3 regions of the Clavibacter tessellarius genome follow, and region 2 is predicted to be linked to each of the others. Evidence: predicted binding sites of a transcription regulator. Region 2 holds the regulator's gene; each other region holds the start of a gene.
What was found. The regulator HrcA, encoded in region 2, represses chaperone genes, less so after heat shock. The targets are predictions, from matches to a motif close to TTNGCACTCGNNNNNNNCGAGTGCNAA.
Positions count from the first base shown of each region.

Region 1: the regulator HrcA is predicted to act here: its motif matches at 2,947-2,973, upstream of groES (co-chaperone GroES).
Region 3: the regulator HrcA is predicted to act here: its motif matches at 7,938-7,964, upstream of groL (chaperonin GroEL).

Region 1 is NZ_CP040788.1:1,984,256-1,993,859, forward strand. It holds gene FGG90_RS09105 (ABC transporter substrate-binding protein) at 57-1,277, opposite strand; gene rarD (EamA family transporter RarD) at 1,519-2,472, opposite strand; gene groES (co-chaperone GroES) at 2,564-2,860, opposite strand; gene FGG90_RS09120 (class I SAM-dependent methyltransferase) at 3,006-4,208, shown strand; gene FGG90_RS09125 (DUF4190 domain-containing protein) at 4,296-4,721, opposite strand; gene tsaD (tRNA (adenosine(37)-N6)-threonylcarbamoyltransferase complex transferase subunit TsaD) at 4,825-6,456, opposite strand; gene tsaB (tRNA (adenosine(37)-N6)-threonylcarbamoyltransferase complex dimerization subunit type 1 TsaB) at 6,453-7,070, opposite strand; gene alr (alanine racemase) at 7,080-8,822, opposite strand; gene alr (alanine racemase) at 8,819-9,604, opposite strand, start outside.
Region 2 is NZ_CP040788.1:837,124-846,727, reverse strand. It holds gene FGG90_RS03875 (HIT domain-containing protein) at 1-326, opposite strand, end outside; gene FGG90_RS03870 (16S rRNA (uracil(1498)-N(3))-methyltransferase) at 355-1,107, opposite strand; gene dnaJ (molecular chaperone DnaJ) at 1,110-2,225, opposite strand; gene hrcA (heat-inducible transcriptional repressor HrcA) at 2,286-3,308, opposite strand; gene FGG90_RS03855 (DUF4870 domain-containing protein) at 3,492-3,887, shown strand; gene FGG90_RS03850 (VOC family protein) at 3,898-4,311, shown strand; gene hemW (radical SAM family heme chaperone HemW) at 4,363-5,586, opposite strand; gene FGG90_RS03840 (HAD family hydrolase) at 5,648-6,349, shown strand; gene FGG90_RS03835 (DUF1990 family protein) at 6,390-7,043, opposite strand; gene FGG90_RS03830 (hypothetical protein) at 7,449-8,222, shown strand; gene FGG90_RS03825 (hypothetical protein) at 8,328-9,113, shown strand; gene FGG90_RS03820 (hypothetical protein) at 9,210-9,604, shown strand, end outside.
Region 3 is NZ_CP040788.1:1,874,267-1,883,870, reverse strand. It holds gene cysS (cysteine--tRNA ligase) at 1-242, shown strand, start outside; gene rlmB (23S rRNA (guanosine(2251)-2'-O)-methyltransferase RlmB) at 232-1,290, shown strand; gene FGG90_RS08670 (DUF4032 domain-containing protein) at 1,363-2,667, opposite strand; gene FGG90_RS08665 (ABC transporter ATP-binding protein) at 2,766-3,866, opposite strand; gene FGG90_RS08660 (DsbA family protein) at 4,182-5,093, shown strand; tRNA gene FGG90_RS08655 (tRNA-Thr) at 5,141-5,213, shown strand; gene FGG90_RS08650 (nitroreductase family protein) at 5,226-5,813, opposite strand; gene msrB (peptide-methionine (R)-S-oxide reductase MsrB) at 5,819-6,220, opposite strand; gene FGG90_RS08640 (DUF3263 domain-containing protein) at 6,446-6,775, shown strand; gene FGG90_RS08635 (LytR C-terminal domain-containing protein) at 6,808-7,383, shown strand; gene FGG90_RS08630 (cold-shock protein) at 7,591-7,809, shown strand; gene groL (chaperonin GroEL) at 8,009-9,604, shown strand, end outside.

The DNA of each region.
Region 1 (9,604 bases), 1.1 Mb from region 2:
ACGGCGAAGGGCCCGGTCCATGCGGACCGGGCCCTCAGCCGTGCGTGGTGCGGGTGCTAGTCGAGCTTCCCGTAGACCTGCTCGGAGAAGGTGCGCGTGTTGCCCTCGCCGTACTTGTAGACGGAGACGTACGCCTCGGTCGGGTCGCCGTTGTCATCGAAGCTGATCGGGCCGGAGAGGCCGTCGTAGTCGATGTCGGTGCCGTCCGCGATCAGCTTCGCGCAGTCGGCAAAGGTCTCGCACTTGGTGCCCCCCTCGGAGACCGACTTGAGGTTGGCCTTCAGCGTCGCGCCGTCGGTGGCCTTGCCCTGGAGCGCGGCGAGCGCGAGGAGCACGGTGCCGTCGTACGACTCGGCCGAGTAGCTGAAGACCGTGAGGGCGGGGTCGCCGTCGGCCTTCACCATCGCCTGGAGGCGGTCCTGGAAGTCCGACTTCGCCTCGACGCCGGGGTTCGTGAACTGCGCGCCCGCGATGTCGACGTTGGTGTCGGCCTCGGTGATGACGCCGTAGTTGCCGTCCGTGCCGTAGAGGTTGTTGAAGTCGAAGCCCTTCGACGCGAGCTGGTCGGCGATGGTCTTGATCTCGTCGAACGAGATGACGACGAGCGCGTCGGGGTTCGGCGCGAGCACCGAGGTGATGGCGCTGTTGAAGTCCGTCGCGGACGGCTCGAAGACCTGCTCGGCCGCGATGGTGGCGCCGTTGTCCTCGAGCGTCTTCTTGATGTTCTCCTCGAGCCCGGTGCCGTAGGCGTCGTTCATGTAGAGGATCGAGACGTTGGTCTTGCCGTCCTTCAGGATCTTGTTCCCGAGGATCCGGCCCTGCAGCACGTCCGACGGGGCGGTGCGCCAGTAGTAGCCGTCGTCCTTGTAGGTCGAGAAGTCGGGCGAGGTGTTCGCCGGCGAGAGCTGGATGACGCCGGCCTGGGTGACCTGGTCGATGAACGTCTTCGAGACGCCGGAGGACGCGGCGCCGATGATGGCGCTGTTGCCGTCCGCGATGAGCGACGTGGCCGACTGGCTGGCGATGTCGGTCGTGGTGTCGCCCGAGTCCTTGTCCGTCGCGGTCACCGTGATGCCGGCCTTGGCGTCGTTGATGTCCTGCTCGGCGAGGTGGACGCCCGCGAACTCGGGCGGGCCGAGGACGGCCAGGGTGCCCGTCTGCGGCAGGATCGTGCCGATCTTGAGGTCGAGGCCGCCGTCGGCGGTGGTGCCGCCGCTGCCGCCGCTGCCGCCGGAGCAGCCGGCGAGGACGAGGGCGCCGGCGACCGCGATGGTCACCGCGCTGAGGGCTGTGCGGGCAGATCGTGAGCGGGAGGACGTGACCCTGCCGAATGCGCTCATGGTGCTCCTTATTGATGTGTGTGGTGATGCTCGGGAATGTGGTGCATGAGGCACGCGAATGCGCGCCCCGCCTGGTGCGACCCTATGGCGCGGATGAGACGGGCACAATGCATCGGCATTTCCGTCGTGTAACGCGACCGGATCGTTACCTTTCGCGGAAAGCGCGACGGGATCCGTGTCAGATGCCGTCGGCGACAGCCGGTTCCCGCGGTGCGCGGGTCGTCGGCATTCCCGGCCGTCGGGACGCGCGGAGCATGTCGACGGTGAGCAGGACGAGCGCCGCCCACACGATCGCGAACCCGGCCCAGCGCTCCGGCGGCATCGCCTCGTGCATCACGAACACGCCGAACGCGAACTGCAGCAGCGGCGCGAGGTACTGCGTGAGGCCGATGACGGAGAGCGGGAGGCGCCCGGCGGCGAAGCCGAACAGGAGGAGCGGCCCGGCGGTGACCACGCCCGTGCTGACGAGCAGCAGCGTGTGCCCGAGCGACACCGTGCCGATGGTGAGGCCCGCGCCGGCACCCGTGATCACGAGCATGGTCGTGGCGGCGGGGACGAGCCAGGCGGTCTCGAGCGCCAGCCCGGAGAGCGCGTCCGCTCCCCCGCTCACGCGCTTCTTCACGAGGCCGTAGAGGCCGAAGGACCCGGCGAGCGCGAGCGACACCCACGGCAGCTGGCCGTAGCCGATCGCGATGACGGCCACGGCGAGCGCGGACAGGCCGACGGCCGTCCACTGCAGGGGGCGGAGCCGCTCGCGGAGCAGGAGCACGCCGAGCAGCACGGTGACGATCGGGTTGATGAAGTAGCCGAGGGCGGTCTCGACGACGTGGCCGGACAGCGTGCCGTAGACGTAGACGGTCCAGTTGACGAGGATCAGGTGCCCCGCGAGCGCCAGGCCGAACAGGAGCCGGGGCTGCCGGGCGATGGCGACCAGCTGCGGCCAGCGCCGGGCGCCCGTGATGACGAGGGCGCAGACGACGAGCGAGAAGAGGATCCGCCAGCCGACGATCTCGAAGGCCCCGGCGGGCACGAGCAGCAGGAAGAAGACGGGGAGGACGCCCCAGAGCCCGTAGGCGCCGACGGCGGCGAGGAGTCCGGTGCGGGTCGAGGACTCCGAGGCGGTGCGCGTCACCTCATGAGGCTAGCCCCGCCCGGACGCACGGGAGCCCGGCCGAACGCGTCGGCCGGGCTCTCGGGTGGTGCGGTGTCGCTGGTGCGGAGCGTCAGCGCTCGATGACGGCGAGCACGTCGCGCGCGGAGAGGACGAGGAGGTCCTGGCCGTCGTACTTGACCTCGGTTCCGCCGTACTTGGAGTAGATGACCTTGTCGCCGACGGCGACGTCGAGGGGGACGCGGTTGCCGTTGTCGTCAATGCGGCCGGGGCCCACGGCCACGACCTCGCCCTCCTGGGGCTTCTCCTTGGCGGTGTCGGGGATGACCAGACCAGACGCGGTGGTCTGCTCGGCTTCGACCTGCTGGATGACGATGCGATCCTCGAGCGGCTTGATGGAGACCGACACGGTTGACCTCTTCCTTCGTGACTAAGGGACAAGACTTCATTGGCAATCCCCGGGGGAGAGTGCCAGGTGCGATTCTACGGGCTGGGCTTGCACTCGTGCAACGCGAGTGCCAATCCGTGGGGAGCCGCCCCGGTACGGTGGGCGGATGGATCAGTCCGACCTCCGCGAGGTCCTCTCCCTCGAGGGGCTCCGGCTGCTCGACTCCCTGCCCGAGCCCGCGCCGGGCGACGACATGGTGCGGATCGTGAGCGCGCTCCGCGCCGAGGGCCACTCCCCCGCGCTCGTCAGCGCCGTGCTCACGCAGTCGCGGCTGCGCGCCCGCGCGCGGGTCAAGTTCGGCGACTTCGCCGAGCGCATGCTCTTCACCGAGGCCGGCCTCGAGCAGGCGACGCGCCTGCCGGTCGCGGCCCAGCACGCCGGCCGCTTCCAGCAGGCGGGCGTCGCGCACGTCGCGGACCTGGGCTGCGGGATCGGCGGCGACGCCATGGCGATGGCGGCCATCGGGATCCGCGTCACGGCCGTGGAGCGCGACGAGGTGACCGCCGCGGTCGCCGGCTGGAACCTGGCGCCGTTCCCCGAGGCGGTCGTCGAGCAGGGCACGGCCGAGGCGTTCGACGCGGGCCGCGTCGACGGCGTCTACCTCGATCCCGCCCGGCGCACCGAGGGGCACTCGTCGACGCGGCGGATCTCGGACCCGGACGCCTACTCCCCCACCCTCACCGCGGCGTTCGAGCTCGCGGCGGGGCGCGCGGCCGGCATCAAGCTCGGGCCGGGCCTCGACCGGGACCTCATCCCCGCCGAGGCGGAGGCGCAGTGGGTGTCCGTCGACGGGCAGGCCGTGGAGATGGGCCTGTGGTTCGGGCCGACGCGGCGCGAGGGCGTGCGGCGGGCGGCGCTCGTGATCGGCGGCGGATCCTCCGCGGAGCTCACCTCGGCGGCCGACAGCGCGGACGCCGAGCTCGGCGAGCTGGGCGCGCACGTCTACGAGCCGGACGGCGCCGTGATCCGCGCGCGCCTCATCGGCGACCTGGCGCGCTCGCTCGACGGGCGGATGGTCGGCGAGGGCATCGCCTGGATCACCGCCGACCGGGAGCGGGCGACGCCGTTCGCGCGCGGCTTCCGCGTGCGCGAGGTGCTGCCGCTCGACGAGCAGCGGCTGAAGCGCGAGCTGCGGGCCCGCGGGATCGGCACGCTCGAGATCAAGAAGCGCGGCGTGGACGTGGATCCGGCGCGGCTGCGCACGCGGTTGCAGCTGAAGGGCGACGCGTCGGCGACGCTCATCGCGACGCGGGTGGGCGGCCGGCGGGTCGCCATCCTCGCGGACCGGCACGGGGTCGACGCGGGCTGACGTCCGACGGCCGGGCCCATGCCCGGACGCGACGACGCGGCCGCCCCCGAGGGGACGGCCGCGTCGTGGTGGTGCGGGTGGTGCGTGCTACGGCGCGACGGGGATCGGGGTGCCGTTGATCTCGCCCGTGTTCACGGCCGACGTGATGACCGCGATGACGCCGATCGCGATGATCGCGCTCAGGATGATGCCGACGATGGAGGTGATGATGCCGGTGATCCAGAAGCCCTTCGACTCCGGGTTGCGCTTGCGCGCGAGGATGCCGGTGATGAGGCCCGCGAGTCCGACGAAGAACGTCAGGAACCACAGCGGCAGGCAGAGCACGACCGAGACGATGCCGAGCACCATCGACGTGATGGCGAGGCCCTTCTTCGGCGCACCGCCCTGGCCGGGCTGGTAGGGCGCCGCGTAGGGCGAGTCGGAGCCGGCGGCGGGAGCGGCCGGGTAGGCGGGCTGGCTCGGCGCGGGCGGGAAGCCGTCGTTGGAGCGGTCCGGGTTCTGCGGATCGGTCATTGTCGTTCCTTTCGTCCCTGGGAACATACCGTGATGCGTGCCCCGGGATTCTCCTGTTCGGGAAATAGCCGCGAAAGGTCCCCGTAATGGGGGCACGGGCGGATCAGCCGACCTGGACGACCGTGACCGGCAGCGTGGAGTCGGCGCCGAACGCGAGCCCGGACGGGGCCCGGCCCGACTCGATCAGGCGCGCGCCGAGCGCCGCGATCATGGCGCCGTTGTCGGTGCAGAGCGACAGGGGCGGGATCCGCAGCTCGATGCCCGCGGCCGCGCAGCGCTCGGCCGCCAGCTCCCGCACGCGCGCGTTGGCGACCACGCCGCCGCCGAGGAGGAGGCGCGGGATCCCGTGGTCGACGCACGCGGCGACGGCCTTCGTGAGCAGCACGTCGACGACGGCCTCGCGGAAGCTCGCGGCGACGTCGGCGACCGGCACGGGCTCGCCCGCGTCCTGGCGCTTCTCGACCCAGCGGGCGACCGCGGTCTTGAGGCCGGAGAAGGAGAAGTCGTAGCGGTGGCGCTCCATGTCCTTCGGGAGGGAGAGCCCGCGGGGGAAGCGGATCGCCTTCGGGTCGCCGTCGGCCGCGACCCGGTCGATGTGCGGGCCGCCCGGGTACGGCAGGCCGAGCACGCGGGCGACCTTGTCGAAGGCCTCGCCCGCGGCGTCGTCGATGGTCTCGCCGAGGAGCTCGACGTCGTCGACCAGGTCGCGCACGAGCAGCAGCGAGGTGTGGCCGCCGGAGACGAGCAGCGCGATGGAGGGCGTCTCGAGCGGGCGGCCGGATCCGCCGTCGACGCTGAGCAGGTCGGCGCCGACGTGGCCGACGAGGTGGTTGACGCCGTGCAGCGGGATGTCGAGGGCCACGGCGAGCGCCTTCGCCGCGCCGACGCCCACCATGAGCGCGCCGGAGAGGCCGGGGCCCGCGGTGACGGCGATCGCGTCGAGCTCGGCGAGCGTGACGCCCGCCTCCTCGAGGGCCGCGTCGATGGCCGGGGTCAGCGCCTCGAGGTGCGCGCGGGCGGCGACCTCGGGCACCACGCCGCCGTAGCGCGCGTGCTCGTCCATGGAGCTGGAGATGACGTTGGCGAGGAGGGTCTGGCCGCGGACGATCCCGATGCCGGTCTCGTCGCAGGAGGTCTCGATGCCGAGCACCAGGGGGCCCGCGGTCGCGTCGCACTCGTCCTCGTCGGCGCAGGCGGCGTCGCCGGCCTCGGCGGCATCGGCGGCCTCGGCGACCGGCGCGGCGGCGTCGCGCGGGTCGGCCACGGACGGCGGGGTCGCGCCGAGGGCGACGCGCATCACGACCGCGTCGACGTCGTCCGGCTGGTAGTAGTGCGGGCGGACGGCGATCGCCTCGAAGCCGAGCGAGGAGTACAGCGCCTGGGCGACGGGGTTGTCGGCGCGCACCTCCAGCAGCACCTCGCGCGCGCCCCGGGCGTGCGCCTCGGCGACGAGGCGGGTGAGCAGCGCGCGTCCGATGCCGCGACCGCGGGCGGGCTCGGCGACGGCGATGGTCTGCACGTCGGCGGCCTGCGCCCCGCGCGGGCAGGAGAGGCCGGCGTAGCCGAGGATCGCGTCGGTCCCCTCGTCGACGGCGACCGCGTACCAGCCGTGACGGGACGCGAGCTCGCCGCGCATCGCGTCGGACGACCACGCGTCGGTGACGAACGTGGTCGTCTCCAGGTGCATGAGCGCCCCGAGGTCGTCGAGCGTCGCCGGGCGGAAGAGCACGCTCACGACGTGACCCGCTTCGGGCCGGCCGAGACGGTGACGTCGGGCGAGCGCAGGTAGAGGGCCTCGTCGGGGGCGAAGGGGAGGTCGAGCGCGTCCATCCGGCGGGCGACCTGCGCGAGCGAGGCCGCGCGGATCCCGGCGGCGTCGATGCGGTGGTCGGCGGCCGGCACGTCGTCGGGCTTGCTGAGGCCGGGGCCCGCGGTGCGCTCGGCGACGCCGCCGTCGACGGGGGCGCGGTAGACGGACCAGTACAGCTCGCGGCGGCGCGCGTCGGTGACGACCACCAGGGATCCGGTGCCGCCCGCCGCGTAGTGGTCGTGGGCGACGGCGTCGTGGCTGACCACGGGGATCACGCGGACGTCGAGGCCCGTGGCGAGCACGCGGGCCGCGGCGATGCCGACGCGGAGGCCGGTGAAGGGGCCGGGTCCCATGCCGGCGACGACGGCCCGGATGTCGCAGCGCTCCACGCCCGAGGCGGAGAGGCACTCGTCGAGGAGGGTGCCGATGACCTCGGCGTGCCGCATCGTGTCTTCCTCCTGGCGCTCGGCGAGCACGCGGCCGTCGGGGTCGATCACGGCGACGCCCGTTCCGGCGGAGGTGTCGATCGCGAGGAGCACTGGACGAGTCTAGGCGCGGGGGCGCGCGCGCAGGCGGCGGACCCGGACCGTGCGGGGCTCCTCGGGGGCCTCGTCGGGGTCGGCGGCGTCCGCGTCATCCGCGTCCGCGGAGTCCGGATCCCGGTCGCCGGCGCCCGTGGGCCGCGCGATCCGGAGGTCCCACCACTCCTCGGCGACTCCGTCGAGCTTGCCCTCGCCCCACTCGACGACCACGACCGAGCGCGCGAAGTCGACGTCGAGGTCGTCGAGCTCGCGGGCGTCGGCCAGCCGGTAGGCGTCGACGTGCACGAGCGGCGGCCCGTCGACGAGGCTCGGGTGGGTGCGGGCGAGCACGAACGTGGGGCTCGTGACCGGGCCGCGGACGCCGAGGCCCGCGCCGAGGCCGCGGGTGAACGTGGTCTTGCCCGCGCCGAGCGGGCCGGAGAGGACGACGAGGTCGCCCGCGCCGAGCTCGCGGGCGAAGGCGCGGCCGAGCTCCTCCATGGCGTCGGGGGTGGGGACGGGGACGAGCTCGTCGGAGACGGTCTCGGCGGCGGGCGCGTCCGCGTCCTCGGTGCCGGCCGCGGCCCCGGCATCGCGCTCGTGCAGGTGGACCCGGTCCACGCGCGGCCCGACGCGCGTGACGATCTCGTCGCCGATGGTCTCGGCCCAGCCGGCCCACTCCTCGGCGGTGGGCTCGCCGCGGTCGCCGGTGCCGAGGATCACGGCGGTGTCGCCGACCTCGACGGGCAGGTCGCCGACGTCGAGCACGAGCTGGTCCATGGCGATGCGGCCGGCGACCGGGAAGCGGCGCCCGTTCAGCAGCACCGACGCGCGGGGGCCGGCGATGCGCGGGATCCCGTCGCCGTAGCCGAGCGGCACGAGCGCGAGGGTGGAGGGGCCGGTCGTGCGGTGGTCGAGCCCGTAGGACACGCCCTGGCCCGCCTCGACGCGCTTCACGGAGACGACGTCCGCCTCGAGCGTCATGGCCGGGATGAGGCCGAGGTCGCGGCCGGAGCGGTCGTCGAAGGGCGAGATGCCGTAGACGGCGATGCCGAACCGCACCATGTCGAAGCGGGCGGCGGGCAGGCGGATCCCGGCGGAGCTGGCCGCGAGGTGCTTCTCGACCGGCCGCGCGCCCAGCTCCTCGGCGACGCGGACGGCCTCGTGGAAGCGGGCGAGCGCGGCGTCGTCGTCCTCGGGCGAGGCGTCGGCGAGGTGCGACCAGAGCGCGTGCAGCGTGAGCTCGCCCGCGGCGTCGGCGGCGACGGCCGCGCGCACGAGGTCGGGCCACATCTCGGGGGTGGCGCCGTTGCGGCTGAGCCCGGTGTCGGCCTTGAGGTGCACGCGGGCGCGGATCCCCGTGGCGCGGCCGGCCGCGGCGATGCGCTCCAGCTCCCACAGCGCCGAGACGCCCAGGTCGATCCCCTCCTCGACCGCCACGCGGAAGTCGGTGTCGACCCCGTGCAGCCAGGCGAGGAGGCGGGCCGTGATCCCGGCGCGGCGCAGCTCAACGGCGGACGCGACGTCGAGCACCGCGAGGCTCTCCGCCCCGGACTCGAGGGCCGCGCGCGCGACCTGCAGGGCGCCGTGGCCGTACGCGTCGGCCTTCACGGCGACCATCGTGCGGGCGGGGGCGGCGAGCGCCGCGAGCGTGCGGACGTTGTGGCGGATCGCGTCGAGGTCGACCACGGCGCGGCGGCCGGGCGCCTGCGGAGCGGGAGCCGTCGGAGCGGGGACGGTCGCGTCCGCGGCGTGCGCGGGTCCGGTCATGGGACGTGCCTCCGCGTCACGCGGCCGGCGACGCGCGTGACGATCTCGTAGCCGATGGTGCCGGTCGCCTCGGCCCACTCCTCCACCGAGGGGGCGCCGACGGCCGGATCCCCGAACAGCACGGCGTCGTCGCCCACCGCCACCGGCCGGCCGTCGACGACGCCGTCGCCCACGTCGACCACGAACTGGTCCATGGCGATCCGGCCGCTCACCCGGAAGCGCGCGCCGTGGATCGCGACGGGCGCGCGGTTGCTCGCGAGCCGCGGCACGCCGTCGGCGAAGCCGAGCGAGACGAGCGCGAGGGTCGTGGCGCGGGTCGTGCGGTAGGTGTAGCCGTAGGAGACGCCGGTGTCGGCGGGCACGGCCTTCACCGCGACGACGCTGCCGACGAGGGTCATGGCGGGCACGAGGCCGAGTTCGGCCGAGGTGACGCCGTCGAGCGGCGAGATGCCGTAGATCCCGATGCCGAGCCGCACCATGTCGAAGCGCGCCTCGGGCACGCGCAGCGCCCCCGCGGTGGCGGCGAGGTGGCGGATCCCGGGCTCGAGCCCCGCGGCCCGTACCGCGTCCACGGCCGCCTCGAACGCGCGCACCTGCGCGAGGTCCTCCTCGGCGCCGGCGTTGGCGAGGTGGCTGAACACGCCGCCCAGCCGCAGCGCGCCCTCCGCGACGAGCCGCGCGACCTCGGCGACGACGCCCGGCCACTCCGCCGCGGTGACGCCGTTGCGGCCGAGGCCCGTGTCGACCTTGAGGTGGACCTCGGCGGGCCGGCCGATCGCGCG
Region 2 (9,604 bases):
CCGGCGAGCACGTGGGCGTGAACGTGGAACACGGTCTGGCCGGCGTCGGCGCCCGTGTTGAAGACGAGGCGGAACTGCCCGCCCGCGCGCTCGGCGCCGATGCGCGACGCGACCTCGACGACCTCCGCGAGGAGCGCCGGGTCGCCCGCGGCGAGCTCGACGACGTCGCGGTACGCGGCCGTCTTCGGCACCACCAGGACGTGCACGGGGGCCTTCGGGGCGATGTCCGCGAACGCGATGACGCGCTCGGTCTCCGCGACGATCTCGGCCGGGATCTCCCGGGCGACGATGCGCTCGAAGACGGTGGGCTCTCGGGTCTCGCTCATGCGTCCAGCCTACGCGGCACCCGCGACGTCACCATCGCCCGAGCGCCGCGTTGACGAGCGCCAGCGCGGCGGGTCCCGCGGTCGACGTGCGGAGGATCCCGGACCCCAGCGCGACGGGGATGGCGCCCGCCGCGCGGAGGGCCTCCACCTCGGCCGGGCCGATGCCGCCCTCGGGGCCCACGACGAGGAGCACGTCGGACGCGGCGTCCGCGCCCGTGGCCCCCAGGTCGAGCCGGGACAGCCGCATCGCGGCCGTCGGGTCGAGCACGAGGACGCGGGCGGTCGCGGCCATCCGCACGAGGTCCTTCGTGGTGGCGAGCTCCTCCACCGCGGGCACGCGGGGCCGGATGGACTGCTTCACGGCCTCGCGCACGATCGCCTGCCAGCGGTCGCGGCCCTTGGCGACCTTGGCGCCCTCCCACCGGGAGACCGAGCGCTGCGCCTGCCACGGGATCACCGCGTCGACGCCGAGCTCGGTCGCCGCCTGCACGGCCAGCTCGTCGCGGTCGCCCTTGGCGAGCGCCTGCACGAGCACCACGCGCGGCGACGGCTCGGGGTGCTCCTCGACGCGGTCGACCCGGAGCTCCAGCCGCTGCGCATCCGCGGTCGTGACGGTGCACGACGCGATCGTCCCGCGGCCGTCGCCGACGAGGAGCGCCTCGCCCGCCCGGATGCGCCCCACGGTGACCGCGTGGCGCGACTCCGCGGCGCCGAGCGCGACGACGCGGCCGACGGCCAGGTCGCCGTCGCCGAGGTCGTCCGCCAGGTGGAAGTGCGCCACGGTCAGACGTTGAGGAAGCGGTCGCGGAGCTTCTGGAACAGGCCCTGCTGGAAGTGCGCCAGGTGCGGGGCCGGCGCCTTGTTCCGCTTGGCGAACTGCTGGATGAGGTCGCGCTCCTTGTGGTCGAGCTTCTGCGGCGTGATCACCTGGATGCCGATCTTGAGGTCGCCGCGCCCGGAGCCGCGGAGCTTCGTGACGCCGCGGCCGCGCACCGTGATGATCTCGGCGCTCTGGATGCCGGGGCGGAGCTCGAGGTCGACGTCGCCGTCGAGCGCCTCGATGCGCGCGTCGCTGCCGAGGATCGCGTCGACCATGCTCACCTCGACGGTGGCCAGGAGGTCGTCGCCGTTGCGGCTGAAGACGTCGTGGTGCGCGACCTTGATCTCCATGTAGAGGTCGCCGTTCGGCCCGCCCGCGGGGCCGACCTCGCCGGAGCCCGGCATCTGGAGGCGGAGGCCCGTGTCGACGCCGGCCGGGATGTCGACCGGCACCGTGCGGCGCGCGCGGACGCGGCCCTGGCCGGCGCAGGTGGGGCAGGGGTGCGGGATGACGGTGCCGTAGCCGCGGCAGGTGCCGCAGGGGCTCGACGTCATGACGTTGCCGAGGAGCGAGCGCACCTGGCGCTGGATGCTGCCGGAGCCACGGCAGATGTCGCACGTGACGGCGCTCGTGCCGGGCTGCGCGCAGGATCCGTGGCAGGTCTCGCACACGACGGCCGTGTCGATCTCGAGGTCGCGGTGCACGCCGAAGATGACCTCCTCGAGCTCGACCTCCACGCGGAGCAGCGCGTCCTGGCCGCGCTCCTGGCGCGAGCGGGGACCGCGTCCGCCACCGCCCTGCTGGCCGCCGAAGAACGTCTCGAAGATGTCGCCGAAGCCGCCGAAGCCCTGGCCGCCGCCCCCGCCGAACCCGGCCTGCGGGCCGAGGTCGTACTGCTGCCGCTGCTGCGGGTCGGAGAGCACGTCGTACGCGTGCGTCACGAGCTTGAACCGTTCGGCCGCGTCGGGGGCGTCGTTGACGTCCGGGTGCAGCTGGCGCGCCTGCTTGCGGTACGCCTTCTTGATCTCCTCGGGCGTCGCCTCGCGGCTCACGCCCAGTACTTCGTAGTGGTCAGCCACGTCGGGCCCTTCGGTGGTGATGGTCGTGGGGAACAGGGGCGGTGCGCCGGCGTGCGGGCGTCACCGCTCCTCGAGCAGGCGCGAGAGGTAGCGCGCGACCGCGCGCACCGACGCCATGTTGGTGGAGTAGTCCATGCGGGTCGGGCCGAGCACGCCCAGGCGCGCGAGCACGCCTCCCGACGAGCTGTAGCCGCTGGTGAGCACGCTCGTCTCGCCGAGCCCGAACGGGGCGTTCTCCCGGCCGATGCTCACGGAGACGCCGTGCTGGTCGGCCTCCATCTCGCCGAGCAGGCGCAGGAGCACCACCTGCTCCTCGATGGCCTCGAGGACGGGCGAGATGCTGCCGGGGAAGTCGCGCTCCGTGCGGGCGAGGTTCGCGGATCCGGCGAGCAGCAGCCGCTCCTGGCGGTTCGCGAGCACCTGCTCCACGAGCGTGCCCGCGAGCGCGGAGGCGGCGGCCCGCTGGGCGGGCTCGACCTCGTCGGCCAGGGTCTCGAGGCGCGCGGCCGCCTCGGCGAGGCCGAGGCCGCCGACGGCCGCGTTCACCCGCGTGCGCATGGCCGCGAGGAACTCCTGGTCGGGATCGCCCTGGAGCTCGACGACGCGCTGCTCGACGCGGCCCGTGTCGGTGATGAGCACGGTGAGCACGCGCGTGGCCGACAGCGCGACCAGCTCGACGTGCTTCACGTGGCTCGTCGCGAGCGACGGGTACTGCACGAGCGCGACCTGGTTGGTGAGCTGCGCGAGGAGCCGGACGGTGCGCGCGAGGACGTCGTCGAGGTCGACGGACTGCCCGAGGAACACGTGGATGGCCTGGCGCTGCGCGGGCGTGAGCGGACGCACGTCCGCGAGCTGGTCGACGAAGAGCCGGTAGCCCTTGTCCGTCGGCACGCGCCCCGAGGAGGTGTGCGGCGCCGCGATCAGCTCCTCCTCCTCGAGCAGGGCCATGTCGTTGCGGATGGTGGCGGCCGAGACCCCGAAGGCGTGGCGCTCCACGATGGACTTGGAGCCCACGGGCTCACGGGAGGACACGTAGTCCTGCACGATCACCCGGAGGACGTCGAGTCCGCGTTCCGAGACCATGGCGGCTCCCTCCTGGCACTCGTCGGTTCTGACTGCCAATCGTACCGCGTGGATCCGACCGTCCGGCATTGCCGGTCGCGCGTCGGCGGAGGTAGCGTGGAGGCGCCGGGCGAGGCCGGGCACCACCCACGATCCCGCGCGATCCCCCGGCCTCCCGCCGTGCCGCGCACCGAGAGGCCCGCGATGTCCGCACCCGATCCCCACCCCTACGGAGCCCCCGCCCCCCTGACCCCGGCAGAGGACCGGCTGTGGGCGTCGCTCACGCACTTCCTCGCGATCCTCATCGTGCCGTCGTTCATCGTGTGGCTCGTGTTCCGCGAGCGGGGCCGCTTCACGGACCAGGAGGGCAAGGAGGCGACGAACTGGACGATCAACGTCGCCGGCGCGCTCGTCATCCTCAACGTCCTGCAGGCCGTGTTCGTGGTCATCCCGTTCCTCGGGATCCTCATCTCCGTCCTGCTCGGCCTCGTGATCTTCGCGGTCGTCGTGGTCAACATCGTGTTCGCGATCATCGGCGGCGCCCGCGTCCAGGGCGGCCGACCGTACCGCTACCCGCTCAACATCCGGTGGATCAAGTAGGCGTCACCCGGTGAGCGCCCGGATCCGGCACGTCGCCGTCGACTGCCTCGACCCGCACGGGCTCGCGATCTTCTGGGCGGGCGTCACGGGCTTCGCCGAGGACCCCGACGAGCCCAACCGGCCCGGCGAGGACGCCGCGTGGCTCGGCGACCCCGTGTCCGGCCTCGGGATCATCCTGCAGCGCACGGACGCCCCGAAGACGTCGAAGAACCGCGTCCACCTCGACCTGGCGCCCGACGACCGCACGCGCGACGAGGAGGTCGACCGGGTGCTCGCGCTCGGCGCGACGCTCGTCGCCGACCGCCGGAACGCGGACGGCAGCGGCTGGGTGGTGCTCGCCGACCCCGAGGGCAACGAGTTCTGCGTGGAGCGCAGCGACGCCGAGCGCGAGGCCGGCGACGAGGTGGGCGCGGTCGTCCTCTGACCCGTCCGGGCCGCGCGGCGGTCCGCCAGCCGGTGGTCGTCCCGCGCCGCGTCAGTCCGCGAGGAGGCGGCGCACCACGGCGTCGGCGAGGAGCCGCCCCGACAGGGTGAGCACGAGCGTGCCCGCGAGGGCGGCGCGCGGATCCACGAGGCCGTCGGCGATGAGCCCGGCGACCTGGCGGCGGCCCTCGACCGTGAGGGTCGGGATGGCCAGGCCGTCGCGGATCCGCGCCCCCAGCAGCACGCGCTCGACCTCGCGCGTGGCGTCGTCGAGCGTCTCGCGGCCGGCCCCGGGCGAGGCCCCGGCGAGCACGCGGTCGGCGTAGGCGGCCGGGTGCTTCACGTTCCACCAGCGGACGCCGCCGACGTGGCTGTGCGCGCCCGGGCCGACGCCCCACCAGTCGTGGCCCTGCCAGTAGGCGAGGTTGTGCCGGCTGCGGCGGCCGCCGCGGGCCCAGTTGCTCACCTCGTACCACTCGTAGCCGGCCTCGCCGAGCATGCGGTCGGCGAGCTCGTACATGTCCGCCTGGAGGTCCTCGTCGGGCTCGGGCACCTCGCCGCGTCGGATCTGCCGCGCGAGCTTGGTGCCGGGCTCCACGATGAGCGCGTAGGCGGAGAGGTGGTCGGGCTCCTGGGCGATCGCCTGCTCGAGCGAGGCGCGCCAGTCGTCGATGGTCTCCCCCGGCGTCCCGTAGATGAGGTCGAGGCTCACCTCGAGGCCGGCGGCGCGGGCGCCGCGGACGACAGGCGCGATGCGCGCGGGGTCGTGCGTGCGCTCGAGCGTGGCGAGCACGCGGGGCACGGCGGACTGCATGCCGAACGAGACGCGCGTGAAGCCGCCCGCGGCGAGAGCGGCGAGGTAGGCGTCGTCGACGCTGTCGGGGTTCGCCTCGGTCGTGACCTCGGCGCCCTCGGCGATGCCCCACGTCGCCCGCACGGCGTCGAGCATCCGCACCAGGTCCTCGACGGGCAGGAGCGTGGGCGTGCCGCCGCCGAGGAACACGGTGGACGCGGGGCGCGCGGGGACGCCGGAGGCCCGGAGCGCGGATCCCGCGAAGCGCAGCTCCTGCACGGCCTGCGACGCGTAGTCCGACTGCTTGACCCCGCGGAGCTCGGGCGCCGTGTAGGTGTTGAAGTCGCAGTACCCGCAGCGCACGCGGCAGAACGGCACGTGCAGGTAGACGCCGAACGCGCGCTCGTCGGCGCCCTCGGCGGCGGAGGCGGGCAGCAGGCCGTCGGCGGGGGCGGGATCGGCGAGGGGCAGGGCGGACGGCATCCGTCCATCATCCCCCGGCGGGGAGGGCGGTCCGCGCAGCGGGCTCCGGCAGGATGGGCGCATGACCGACGCCCCCTCGCCCCGGCCCCTCCACGTCCTCTGGGACGTCGACGGCACGCTCCTCCACAACAGCCCGCGCTCCGGCAGCATGTACCACCGCGCGATCGAGCTGGCGGCCGGCGAGCCGCTCGAGGACCGCACGGTGCACGCGCACGGCAAGACCGACGGGCAGATCATCTGGGAGACCCTCGACGTCTACGGCCTGCCGGAGTCCCTGCACGCGCCGGTGCGGCAGCACCTCGAGGAGCTGTCGCGCGTCGAGCACTACGGACCCGGTCGGCGCACCATCCCGGTCGGCGTCCCCGAGCTGGTGACCGACGTCGCCGCGCGGGGGTGGGTGAACGCGCTGCTGACGGGCAACTCGCCGCTCCGCGCCCGGTACAAGCTCGACGGCGCCGGGCTCGACGTGGATCTCTTCGACTGGGACGCGTCCGCGTTCGGGCACGAGGCCAGGATCCGCAGCGACCTCACCCGGCGGGCCGCGGCCGAGCTCGTCGGCGCGCCCGTCGTGATCATCGGCGACACCCCCGCGGACGGCGTGGCCGCCGAGGCGGCGGGCTTCCCGTACGTGGCCGTCGCGACCGGCGCCTACGACGTGGACGCGCTGCGGGCGCCGGACGCGCACGCCGCGCTCGTCGTGCCGGACCTCCGCGCCGGGCACGATGAGGTCCTCGCGTTCCTGGACGGGCTCGCCGCGCGCTGAGCCGGGCGACCGAGGGTCCGGATCGCGCCGTCCCCCGGGATCAGGCGGAGGCGACGGCCGGGTGCAGCGAGCGAAGGTAGCGGCGCGTGAAGACGCCCTGGACGACGCGCAGCACGGGGCTCGCGAGCCGCAGCGGCCACGAGGCCGGCCGGGAGAAGACGCGGAGGGTGAGCCAGACGCTGCCGTCGGGCTCGCGCGAGACGAGGAACGCCTCCTCGCCGCTGAAGGGGTGGCCGGGCAGCGTGCCGTAGGCGAAGCCGACGCGGTCGGCCTCCTCGACGGTGTACACGACGCGCACCGGCGCCTCGGGGTGGAGCGGGCCGAACGGCATGCGGAGCACGGCCGAGGTGCCCGACGTGATCCACGCCGTGCCGTCGTCGCCGTACAGCGCCTCGCGCGGGCGGTCGGCGGGCGCCTGCGGCACGCCGTCCTCGTCGAACTCGAGCCCGCGGTAGCCGGGCTCGTCCGGCACCTCCTGCTCGATGCGCGTGACGTCGATGCCGCTGCCGCGCTGCACCCCCCATGTCATGAGGAGGGCGACGGCCTGCTCGAAGCGCTCGTCGCCGCTGCCCAGACGGGCGCTCGCCTCGGAGGGGCGGTAGCCCTCGGGCGGGTAGGTCATGAGGTCGACGGCCTGGGTGCCGCCGACGGAGCCGTACGTGACGGCGGTCGCGGTGTAGGTGCTGCGGCGCATGCGGATCAGACTACGGCGTGGGGCTGCGAGACCCCGGCGGAGGACCCGGACGACGTCCCGCGTGCGAGCCCGCCCGGCGCCCCTCGACGGACGCCCACCCCCGATCTGGGGTCCGCCGGAGGCCCCGGTCATCCGTGCGGATGACGCCGGGGCGGGTGCCCTCATCCGGGCGCTGTAGTCCCGGTCAGAAGCGTTATCCGTCCGTGACCCGGGGTTCTCTTCCGCGTCTTCCCGGGCAGATAGCTTTCAGCCATGGCCGGTTCGACCGGCTCAGGGGAACGTCAGCTCACGCGTCGTCGAACCGGTCCGCTCGCGGGTCGGAGATGGTCGAGGCGCGGATGCGACGCCGCCCGGCATCCACTCCCATCACCCCTCGACCACCGCGTCGACCATCGGAAGGCCACCGTGAACCGCTCCATCCCCGCCCTCGTCCTCGCCGGAGCCATCGCGCTCGGAGGCGCCCTCGTCGCCACGCCGGCGCAGGCCGCGCCGGGTGACGGCACCTACTACTCGATCCCCGCGTCGTCCAACCTGTTCCAGGTCGACGTCGCCGACGGGCAGTCGCGCCTGCTCGTGGCCACGTACGACGAGTGGAGGGCGGACGGATTCCCCGCGCCCCGCCCGGCCGCCGTCGACTACGTGAAGTACACGTGGGGCGACACCATCTACCAGGACGTCACCGTCGAGGACATCTCGTTCTCGACACTGGTCGACTACCCGACCTGGCGCTCCCTGGGCTTCCCCTCGCCTCGGACGAACCAGCTCGCCGCGGACTCCACGGTCCGCGCGTACACGGGCTCCGACGAGCTCTTCGTGTGGGAGGGCCTCGGCCTGAGCGACAACTTCATCGTGCACAAGCTCACGTTCGCCGAGTACGCCCACCTCGGCTACCCGAGTGTCGACGACGAGTCGGAGCCCGCCTTCCGCAAGCTCTCGTGGAACCCCAACATCGTCGGGCCGGTGGACCAGACCGGCCGCATCGGCGTCGTCGACTTCGGGACGTGGGACTTCTTCGCCCGGCCGACGCCGCAGATCGTGAAGTCCTTCGACGGCGACCGGTTCTGCAAGGCCGCGGGCTCCGCGGACATCCGCTACGTCGGCATCGCGGCGCCGAAGGGCGTGAAGCTCAGCTACGCCCAGTGGCGCGAGGCCGGATTCCCCGCTCCCGGACGCTGCTGATCCCCGGGCGGGCAGCCGACCGGCTGCCCGCCCTCCCGTTCTCCCGTTCTCCCTCCTCTCCTCATCCCGTCTCCTGCTCCTCCCCCCTCGCCTCGGAAGGCCACCGTGAACCGCTCCATCCCCGCCCTCGCCCTCGCCGCAGCGCTGCTGCTCGGGGCTGCGCTCCCCGCAGCATCCGCTGCGCCGGCGAGCGCAGCACCCGCAGGGACCGTCGTCTACTACTCGAACCCGTTCGACGACACGCTCATCGCCGTGCGACCGGGCGACACCTCGCTCGACCCCTCCGGCGCCACCTTCGACGAGTGGCGTACCGACGGATTCCCCACGCCCGTGCCCGCGACGGTCACCTACATCGGCTACTCCTGGGAATCGACGATCTGGGCGGACCAGACCTTCGGCCGCTTCTCGTCCACCACCATGCTCGACTTCGACCGATGGACGCACGCAGGCCGGCCCGCGGCGCGCGACGACCGGCTCGCCCACCAGCACGAGATCATCCGATACGACGGATCCGACGAGCTCTTCGTCCTCGAGGGTGCCTCGTTCACCGACGAGCCCGGCTTCCACAAGCTCACCTTCCGGGAGTACGCGCACCTCGGGCAGCCGCCCGTGGACCGCGTGGAGGCGACCACCTTCCGGAAGCTCGCATGGCTCCCCGCCGTCGTCGGACCGAAGGACTTCACGGGCGAGGTCGGTGTCATCGACTTCGCCGCGTGGGACTACTACGCCCGCCCGACGCCGCAGATCGTGAAGTCCTTCGACGGCGACCGGTTCTGCAAGACCGCGGGCTCCGCGGACATCCGCTACGTCGGCATCGCCGCGCCGAAGGGCGTGAAGCTCAGCTACGCCCAGTGGCGCGAGGCCGGGTTCCCGGCACCCGGACGCTGCTGATCCCCGGGCGGGCAGCCGACCGGCTGCCCGCCCTCCCGTTCTCCCCTCTCCCTCCTGCTCCTCCCACCTGAATCCCCCTCGCCTCGGAAGGCCATCGTGAACCGCTCGATCCCCGCCCTCGCCATCGCCGGAGCCCTCGCGCTCGGCGGCGCCCTCGTCGCCACGCCGGCGCAGGCTGCCCCGAAGCACCAGGCCTACTACTCGGTCCCGTTCAGCGGCGACCTCTACGTCACGGAGTCCTACGAGGGAAGTCGCTACTCGGCGCCGGCCTACTTCGACGACTGGAAGGCGGACGGCTTCCCGAAGCCCGCCGCGGCGACCGTGGCCTACCGCGGCTTCACCTGGTCTCCGGACATCTACGCCGACATCCAGACGGAGCCGGGTGCCGTGTCGACGCTCGGACTGTCGTACTCGCAGTGGGCCTCCGCAGGCTCGCCCGCGCCGACGAAGAACGTGCTGCCGGCGGCTTCGAGCCTCTACAAGTACAGCTA
Region 3 (9,604 bases), 1.0 Mb from region 2:
TCTCCGCGATGGTGGCGGTGCTCGGCATCGACCCCCTCGCCGACGAGTGGCGCACCGCGTCCGACCAGCCCGCGCGCCGTGCGCTTCAGGCGCTGGTCGAGCACCGGATCGCCGAGCGACAGACCGCGCGGGAGGCCAGGGACTTCGCCCTCGCCGACCGCATCAGACAGGAGCTGGCCGAGGCCGGCATCACGATAGAGGACTCGCCCGGCGGGTCGCATTGGAGCATCGATGGCGAATAAGCCCAGCCGATCAGGCGCGGTACGCAAGACCAAGAAGGGCCCGCTCAAGGGGTCGGGGGGACAGGGCAGGCAGGCCCTCGAGGGCAAGAAGCCCACGCCCAAGGCCGAGGACCGGCCTTACCACCCCGCCGGCAAGCGGAAGCTCGCGAAGGACCGCTACGAGGCGGCGTCCGCGGGCGCCAACCGCGGCCGCGACGAGCGCTCCGAGCGCCAGGCCCCGCCGCGCGCCCGCGCGACGGACCGGCCCGCCGGCGCGGACGCCCCGCGCGCCCGCCGCGCGAAGCAGCAGGACGAGTCCGAGGTCGTCACCGGCCGCAACTCGGTCGTCGAGGCGCTCCGCGCCAAGATCCCGGCGACCGCGCTCTACATCGCCTCGCGCATCGAGTACGACGACCGGGTCAAGGAGGTGCTGTCGCTCGCCACCGGGCGCGGGATCCCCGTGCTCGAGGTCATGCGCCCCGAGCTCGACCGCATCGCCGGCCACGACGCCGTGCACCAGGGCCTCGCGCTCAAGGTGCCGCCGTACGAGTACGCGGACGCGATCGAGCTGCTCGACAAGACGATCTCGCGCGGCCAGCTGCCGCTCATGGTCGCGCTCGACGGCATCACCGACCCGCGGAACCTCGGCGCCATCATCCGCTCGGTCGCCGCGTTCGGCGGCCACGGCGTGATCGTGCCGCAGCGCCGCTCGGTCGGCCTCACCGCCAGCGCCTGGAAGACCTCGGCCGGAGCTGCGGCGCGCACGCCCGTCGCCATGGCGTCGAACCTCACGCAGACGCTGAAGGCGCTCAAGCAGCGCGGCGTCTTCGTGGTCGGCCTCGACGGCGGCGGCGACATGTCGCTGCACGAGTTCACGCTCGCTGACCGGCCGATCGTGGTCGTCGTCGGATCCGAGGGCAAGGGCCTGTCGCGCCTCGTCACCGAGACCTGCGACACCGTCGTCTCCATCCCCATCGGCGCCTCCACGGAGTCGCTCAACGCGGGCATCGCGGCGAGCGTCACGCTCTACGAGATCGGCAAGCTGCGCGCGGCGGCCGGCCGGAAGTAGCCCCACCGCGACGACGAGCCGGGACCCTGGGGTCCCGGCTCGTCGTCGTCCCGCGGCCTGCGCCGCGGGGCGTCACACCTTCGCGCGCCAGTCCTCGGCGGCCTCGGCCTCGGTGATGGGCACCTCGGACTCGTCCTCGATCACGCCGATCGACTCCGTGGGCGGGTCGATGACCGTCGCCTCGTCGCGGCGGTGGCGGAGGATGTCCTGCACGTACGCGGTCACGGCCTCCGCGAGCGGGATGTCCCGGTTCATCTTCTGCGACATGTACCAGCGGTGCTCCAGCAGCTGGTGGAACACCTCGGCGGGCTCCAGCTTGCCGCGGAGGTCGCGGGGGATGGCGCGCACGACGGGTTCGAAGACGCGGGCGAGCCACTCGTGGGCCACCATCTCCTCGTCGAGGTCCTGCTTGTCGGACGCCGCGGTGTACGAGTCGAGGTCGTTGAGGAGGCGCCTGGCCTGGTTCTCCTGCGCGTCCACGCCGGTGAGGCGCAACAGGCGCCGCTGGTGGTGCCCGGCGTCGACGACCTTGGGCTGGATCCGCACCTGCGAGCCCTCCGCGGTCGTGCGGATCGCGAGCTCCTCGATGTCGAAGCCCAGGTCGTTGAGCCGGTCGACGCGCTCGTTGATGCGCCACCGCTCCGACGTGGGGAACTCCTCGCGTCCCGTGAGCTCCTTCCAGAGCATGCGGTACTGCGCCACGATGCGCGTGCTGGTCTCGAGCGGGTCGAGCCCCTCCTCGATGCGGCCGCCGGCCTCGAGGTCCATGAGCTCGCCCGCGATGTTGACCCGCGCGATCTCGAGGTCGTTCTCGCGCTGCCCGTTGGACAGGCCGCCGTTGAAGAGCTTGCCCGTCTCGGCGTCCACCAGGTAGGCCGCGAAGGCGCCGGCGTCCCGGCGGAAGAGGGTGTTCGAGAGCGACACGTCGCCCCAGAAGAAGCCGATCATGTGCAGCCGCACCAGGAGCACGGCGAGGGCGTCGACGAGGCGCGTCGCGGTGTCGGGCCGGAGCTGCTGGGAGAAGAGGGCCCGGTACGGCAGCGAGAACTTGAGGTGGCGGGTGACGAGCACCGACTTCAGCGGGTCGCCGTCCTCGTCCGTGCGGTTGGTGATGACCGCGACCGGCTCCACGCACGGGATCTCGAGGCGCTGCAGCGTGCGCAGCATGTCGTACTCGCCGCGCGCCATCTCGTCCGTCGTCTCCTTGATGGCGATGACGTAGCCGGACAGGTTGGCGAACCGCACGAGGTGCCGCGAGATGCCCTTCGGCAGGGTCGCGATGGCCGAGGACGGCCACTCGTCGAGCGGCAGCTGCCACGGCAGGTCGAGGAGCGCGGGGTCGACCGTCGCCGCGGTGATGTTGAGGGATCCGGCCATGGTGCGACCCTACCCGACCGCGGAAACGCCGCTGCCGCGGCCCCGGCGCTCCCGGGGGAGCGAGGGGACCGCGGCAGCGGATGTGCGGTGGGGCGGGGTCAGCTCGCGGCGACCGGCGCGTTGAGGCGGAGGCCGCTCTCGGCGTCGAAGGCGTGCAGGTGGCCCGGCTGCGGCGTGATGAACACGGTGTCGCCGGCGTTCGGGTGCAGGCGGCCGTCGACGCGCGCGACGAGGTCGGTGCGCTTGCCCTCGATGTCGGTGTGGCCGTAGAGGTAGCCGTCCGCGCCGAGCTCCTCGACGAGGTCGACCGTGACCGAGAGGCCCTGGCCCTGCGTCGTGGAGACGACGACGTCCTCGGGGCGCACGCCGATGGTGACGGCGTTGCCGGTCGCGTTCGTGAGCACGTCGCGCTCGACGGGCACCACGGCCGAGCCGAACTGCACGCCGCCGTCGACGACGTTCGCGGTGAAGAGGTTCATCGCGGGCGAGCCGATGAAGCCGGCCACGAAGACGTTCTGGGGCTTCTCGTAGAGGTCGCGCGGGGTGCCGACCTGCTGCAGGACGCCGTCCTTGAGGACCGCGATGCGGTCGCCCATGGTGAGCGCCTCGGTCTGGTCGTGGGTGACGTAGACCGTGGTGACGCCGAGGCGGCGCTGGAGCGACGCGATCTGCGTGCGGGTCTGGACGCGGAGCTTGGCGTCGAGGTTCGACAGCGGCTCGTCCATGAGGAACACCTGCGGCTGGCGCACGATGGCCCGGCCCATGGCGACGCGCTGGCGCTGGCCGCCGGAGAGCGCCTTGGGCTTGCGGCTGAGGTAGGGCTCGAGGTCGAGGAGCTTGGCGGCCTCGAGGACGCGGGTGGCCCGCTCGTCCTTGCCGACGCCCGCGATCTTGAGCGCGAAGCCCATGTTCTCGGCGACGGTCATGTGGGGGTACAGCGCGTAGTTCTGGAACACCATCGCGATGTCGCGGTCCTTCGGCGGGACGTCCGTGACGTTGCGGTCGCCGATGAAGATGTTGCCGTCGTTGACCTCCTCGAGGCCCGCGAGCATGCGGAGGGTGGTCGACTTGCCGCAGCCGGAGGGCCCGACGAGGACGAGGAACTCGCCGTCGGCGACCTCCAGGTCGATCTGGTCGACCGCGGGGCGCGTGGAGCCCGGGTACAGGCGCGTGGCCTTGTCGAAAGTTACAGATGCCATTTCGGTGTTCTCCTTCACGGGCAGGTACGTGCCCGACGATCCGTGGTGATGGATGTGATGCTCATGGCTCATCGCTGTGGGCGACGACGACCACCCGATGAGTATTGCACGAGGCCAGGGGACCGGGAAGCGCGCCATGGTGCGGATCGGCGGCTATTCCCCACCTGGGGACCGCCGCCGCCGAGCCTGTATCGTCGGACGGACGACCTCCTCGCGCTGCCACGTCATCGCTTTCCCAGGCTGTCCGCCTAGAGTCCTGAGGTCGTGCGGGAGCCCGCCCGCGCCCGACGTCCCCATTCCCCTGAGCGAGGATCCATGAGCAGCACGCCGCCCGCGCACGAACCGCACGGCGGTCATCGTCGACGCCGGGAGGCGGCGCGCGAGAAGGCCCGGCTCAACCGCAGGAAGCAGCGCCGTCGCGACGTCGCGACGCGCGGCCTCGTCCGCGGCGGCATCGCGGTGGCGCTCGTGGCCGTCGTGGTCGTGGTCGGCCTCATCGTCGTGCAGGGCGCGCGTCCGGCGGGCCCCGGTCCCCAGAACATGGCGAGCGACGGCATCCTCATCGGCAAGGACCTCGCGGCCGTCCCGACCCAGGCGCTCGACCCGCAGCAGGATCCGGTCCCCACCGAGTCCGAGGCCGCCGGCGTCGCCCACATCCGCGTCTACGTCGACTACCTCTGCACCGCGTGCAAGGAGTTCCAGGACACCAACGGCGCGCAGATGGAGGGCTGGCTGCAGTCCGGCGCCGCCACCGTCGAGGTCCACCCCGTCGCCATCCTCACGAGCAAGTCGCAGGGCTACTCGCAGCGCGCCGCCAACGCGGCCGCCTGCGTCGCGGACACCTCGCCCGACGACTTCTGGGCGTTCAACCGGTCCCTGTTCGCGGAGCAGCCGGCGGAGCAGAGCACCGGCCTCAGCGACGAGCGGATCACGGAGCTCGCGGGTCAGGCCGGCGCCTCGTCGGACGACGTGGCGAAGTGCATCTCGGAGCAGCGCTTCCAGTCGTGGGTCAACGCGGCCACCGACCGCGTCCTCGACGGCGACATCCCCGACTCCAACGTCGAGAAGGTCGTCGGCGCCCCGGTCATCGTCGTCGGCGAGCGCCAGTACACGGGACAGCCGGACGACGCCAAGGCGTTCGCGGCCTTCGTGCTGCAGGCCGCGGGTCAGGACGCCACGTCCACGCCGACGCCCGCACCCGAGGCCACCCCCACCACCGCGCCCTAGGCCCCGACCGGCTCCTATGATGGATCGACGGCCCGCGAGGGCGGTCGGCCGGCCTGGCGCAATTGGTAGCGCACCGCACTTGTAATGCGGCGGTTACGGGTTCGAGTCCCGTGGCCGGCTCGAGGCGGCCCCTCAGTCGAGGACGGTGATCATCCGATCGCCGTCGACGACGGAGCGCGGCCCCTTGCCCTCCGGCTCCACGTCGCCGACGTAGAGCCAGCCGAGCAGGTCCTCCCCGTCGACGAGCCCGTGCACGTGCCGGAGCGCGTCGCTGCGCGTCAGGCCCCCGGTGCGCCAGAAGACGCCCCAGCCCTGCTCCTCGAGCAGCAGCGTGAGCGCGTGGGCCACGCCGGCGGCGACGGCCTCCTGCTCCCAGTCCGGGACCTTCCGGCTGGGCGTGCGGCGGACGACCACGGCGACGAGCAGGCTCGCGCGGTGGACCTTCTTGCCGTGCTTGCCGGATCCGGGGTCTCCCGCGGCGTCGTCCATCGCGGCACCGAGGCGATCGCGTGCGGCCCCGCGGATCTCGATGACCCGCCACGGCCGCAGGCCCCCGTGGTCGGCCAGCCGGGACGCGGCCTCGACGAGCGGGACGAGGTCCTCGTGCGACGGCGATGCCCCGCCCAGGGAGGAGCGGGAGCGTCGCCCGCGCAGCGCGTCGAGGACGGGGGTGCCGGGCCCGGTCGGGTCGGCGTCGCCGCCCGCCCGGTGCCGCGGCATGGCGGTCACTCCGCGGTGCGGAACGACATGGAGACCGAGTTCATGCAGAACCGGTCGCCGGTGGGGGTCTGCGGCGCGTCGTCGAAGACGTGCCCGAGGTGCGATCCGCACCGTGCGCAGACGACCTCGACGCGCTTCATGCCGAGGCTGGTGTCGGTGTAGAGCTTGACCGCGTCGCTCTCCTTGGGCGCGTAGAAGCTCGGCCACCCGCAGTGGGAGTCGAACTTCGTGTCGCTCGTGAAGAGCTCGGCGCCGCAGGCCTTGCAGCCGTAGACGCCCGTGCGGTCCTCATCCAGCAGCTCGCCCGTCCAGGGACGCTCGGTGGCCTGCTGGCGCAGCACCGCGTACTCCTCGGGGGAGAGCTCCTGACGCCACTGGTCGTCGGTCTTCTCGATCTCGTAGGCCATGGTGCGGGTCCTTTCTCGCTGGTCGATCCTAGGGGCGGCGTCCCAGCGCGCCTCCCTGGTCAACCGTCGCGACGTCCGGAGGATTCCTCGGGCGGGGGGATGCGTCCCCCGCGCAGCGCGAATGGATCGCGACGTCGGCCACCCGGCGGGACACCCCGTGCGCGTTCGCGAGGCGCCCAGGATCCCGCACCTAGTATGTGGGGGATGTCGGGGAAGGAGCATGCCGTGGACCACCGCGAAGCCCGCTCCGCCACCGCTCCCGCGCCCGAGCAGTCGGCCGCCGCCGAGCTCGACGACCGGGCCCGCGCGGTCCTCGACTTCGAGCGCGACTGGACGCGGCACGCGGGGGCGAAGGAGGAGGCCATCCGCCAGGCCTTCGGCCTCTCGGCCACCCGCTACTACCAGCTGCTGGGCGCCCTCATCGAGACGCGTCCGGCGCTCGCCTACGACCCGCTCCTCGTCGGCCGGCTGCTCCGACTGCGCGAGACGCGTGCTGCGGCCCGCGCCGCGCGCGCCCTCCCCGCCGGTCTCCCGAACCGCCCGACCGCGCGCTGACCCGCGCCCTACCGAGGAGACTCGAGACCGCCATGCCCTCCCACGCTCCCGACCGGTTCGACGACGTCCCCGGCGACCTCAGCCGCGTCGGCGCGCACCGCGCCCCGCGTCCTCGCCACCACCGCTTCCGGGCCTTCGCCTGGGCGGCGCTCGCCACGGGGCTCCTCGTGGGTCTCGGGGTCGTCGGCCTGTTCGTCATCGACGACCGCGTGTCCTTCACCGACATCATCCCGAACGACAGCGCCTCCGAGGAGGCCGCGGCTCCGACGGAGGCGCCGACCGTCGCGCCCACCACCGTCCCCGGCATGGTCGTGACCGTGCTCAACGGCACCCGGACCTCGGGCCTCTCGGCGAAGGCGGCCACGTCGATCCAGGCCAGCGGCTGGAAGATCGGATCCCGCCTCAACGCGAGCACGAACGACATCGCCACGACGACCGTCTACTACTACGACGCCGCGGACGAGGGCGCGGCGCGGGGGCTCGTGGCGCAGCTCGGCGTCGGCGACGTGCAGCAGTCGGAGCAGTTCCGCCCGGCGCAGGGCACGCCGGCCGCGCAGGCGGCGCGCCTCACCGCGGTCCTCGGCGCGGACTACGCGGCCCGCGGCTAGGCGTCGTCCGGGTCGGGCACCCGTGGGGAAACCGGGCCCCGGATCCGCCGGCCTGGCTATCGTGCTGCCTGGTCGCATGCCCCTCGCGCCCGGCTCCGCACGCCGCCGTCCGAGGGCGTGTCGCGGGGCCGATGCCGGGCTCCGCGGTCGACCCGGGGGTGGCGGCACCGCGCCCCCGTCATCGCGCAGTCGCACTGGGAGAAGCACATGGCCAACGGAACCGTGAAGTGGTTCAACGGGGAGAAGGGGTTCGGATTCATCACCGTGGACCCGGTCGAGGGCGGCGCCGCCCAGCAGGACGTGTTCGTCCACTACTCGGCGATAGAGATGGCGGGCTACAAGGTCCTCGAGGAGGGGCAGCGGGTCGTCTTCGAGATCGGCCAGGGGTCCAAGGGCCTGCAGGCCGAGAAGGTCACCCTGGGCTGACTCCGCTCTCCCGCGCCGCCGCCGTCCCCGGACGGCGGCGTCGCGCATGCCTCCCGCGTCCCCTTCCCCGCGCCCGCGCCTGTGAGCGGCTCGCTTGCACTCCCGTAGGGCGAGTGCCAGAATCGTCTCTGGCACTCCCTCACGGGGAGTGCTAGACGACTGCCTTTTTCCTGACGTCCGGGAGGGACGAGAGATACACATGGCTAAGATCATCGCTTTTGACGAAGAAGCCCGCCGCGGCCTCGAGCGCGGCCTGAACATCCTGGCCGACGCGGTCCGCGTGACCCTCGGCCCGCGCGGCCGCAACGTCGTCCTCGAGAAGAAGTGGGGCGCCCCCACCATCACGAACGACGGCGTCTCCATCGCCAAGGAGATCGAGCTCGACGACCCGTTCGAGAAGATCGGCGCGGAGCTCGTCAAGGAGGTCGCCAAGAAGACCGACGACGTCGCCGGCGACGGCACCACCACCGCGACCGTCCTCGCGCAGGCCCTGGTCCGCGAGGGCCTCCGCAACGTCGCCGCGGGCGCCGACCCCATCAGCCTCAAGCGCGGCATCGAGAAGGCCGTCGCGGCCGTCACGGAGGAGCTCAAGGCCGCCGCGAAGGAGATCGAGACCAAGGAGGAGATCGCCGCCACCGCGTCCATCTCCGCCGGCGACTCCACCATCGGCGCGATCATCGCCGAGGCGATCGACAAGGTCGGCAAGGAGGGCGTCGTCACCGTCGAGGAGTCGAACACCTTCGGCACCGAGCTCGAGCTCACCGAGGGCATGCGCTTCGACAAGGGCTACCTGTCGCAGTACTTCGTGACCGACCCCGAGCGCCAGGAGGCCGTGTTCGAGGACGCGTACATCCTGATCGTCAACTCGAAGATCTCGAACATCAAGGACCTGCTGCCGATCGTCGACAAGGTCATCCAGTCGGGCAAGCAGCTCCTCATCATCGCCGAGGACGTCGACGGCGAGGCCCTGGCCACGCTCGTCGTGAACAAGATCCGGGGCATCTTCAAGTCGGTCGCCGTCAAGGCCCCCGGCTTCGGCGACCGTCGCAAGGCGCAGCTGCAGGACATCGCGATCCTCACCGGCGGCCAGGTCATCGCGGAGGAGGTCGGCCTCAAGCTCGAGAACGTCACCCTCGACCTGCTCGGCACGGCCCGCAAGGTCGTCATCACCAAGGACGAGACCACGATCGTCGAGGGCGGCGGAGACGCCACCGAGATCGCGGCCCGCGTGCAGCAGATCCGCAACGAGATCGGCAACACCGACAGCGACTACGACCGCGAGAAGCTCCAGGAGCGCCTCGCGAAGCTCGCGGGCGGCGTGGCGGTCATTAAGGCCGGCGCGGCGACCGAGGTCGAGCTCAAGGAGCGCAAGCACCGCATCGAGGACGCCGTCCGCAACGCGAAGGCCGCCGTCGAGGAGGGCATCGTCGCCGGTGGTGGCGTCGCGCTGATCCAGGCCGGCAAGCTCGCGTTCGAGAAGCTCCAGCTCGAGGGCGACGAGGCCACCGGCGCGAACATCGTCCGCGTCGCGGTCGACGCTCCGCTCAAGCAGATCGCGATCAACGCGGGCCTCGAGCCCGGCGTCGTCGCCGAGCGCGTCCGCAACCTCCCTTCGGGTCACGGCCTCAACGCCGCCACGGGCGAGTACGTCGACATGCTCGCCGCGGGCATCAACGACCCGGTGAAGGTCACGCGCTCGGCCCTGCTGAACGCGGCGTCCATCGCCGGTCTGTTCCTCACGACCGAGGCCGTCGTCGCCGACAAGCCCGAGAAGAACCCGGCTCCGGCCGGCGAC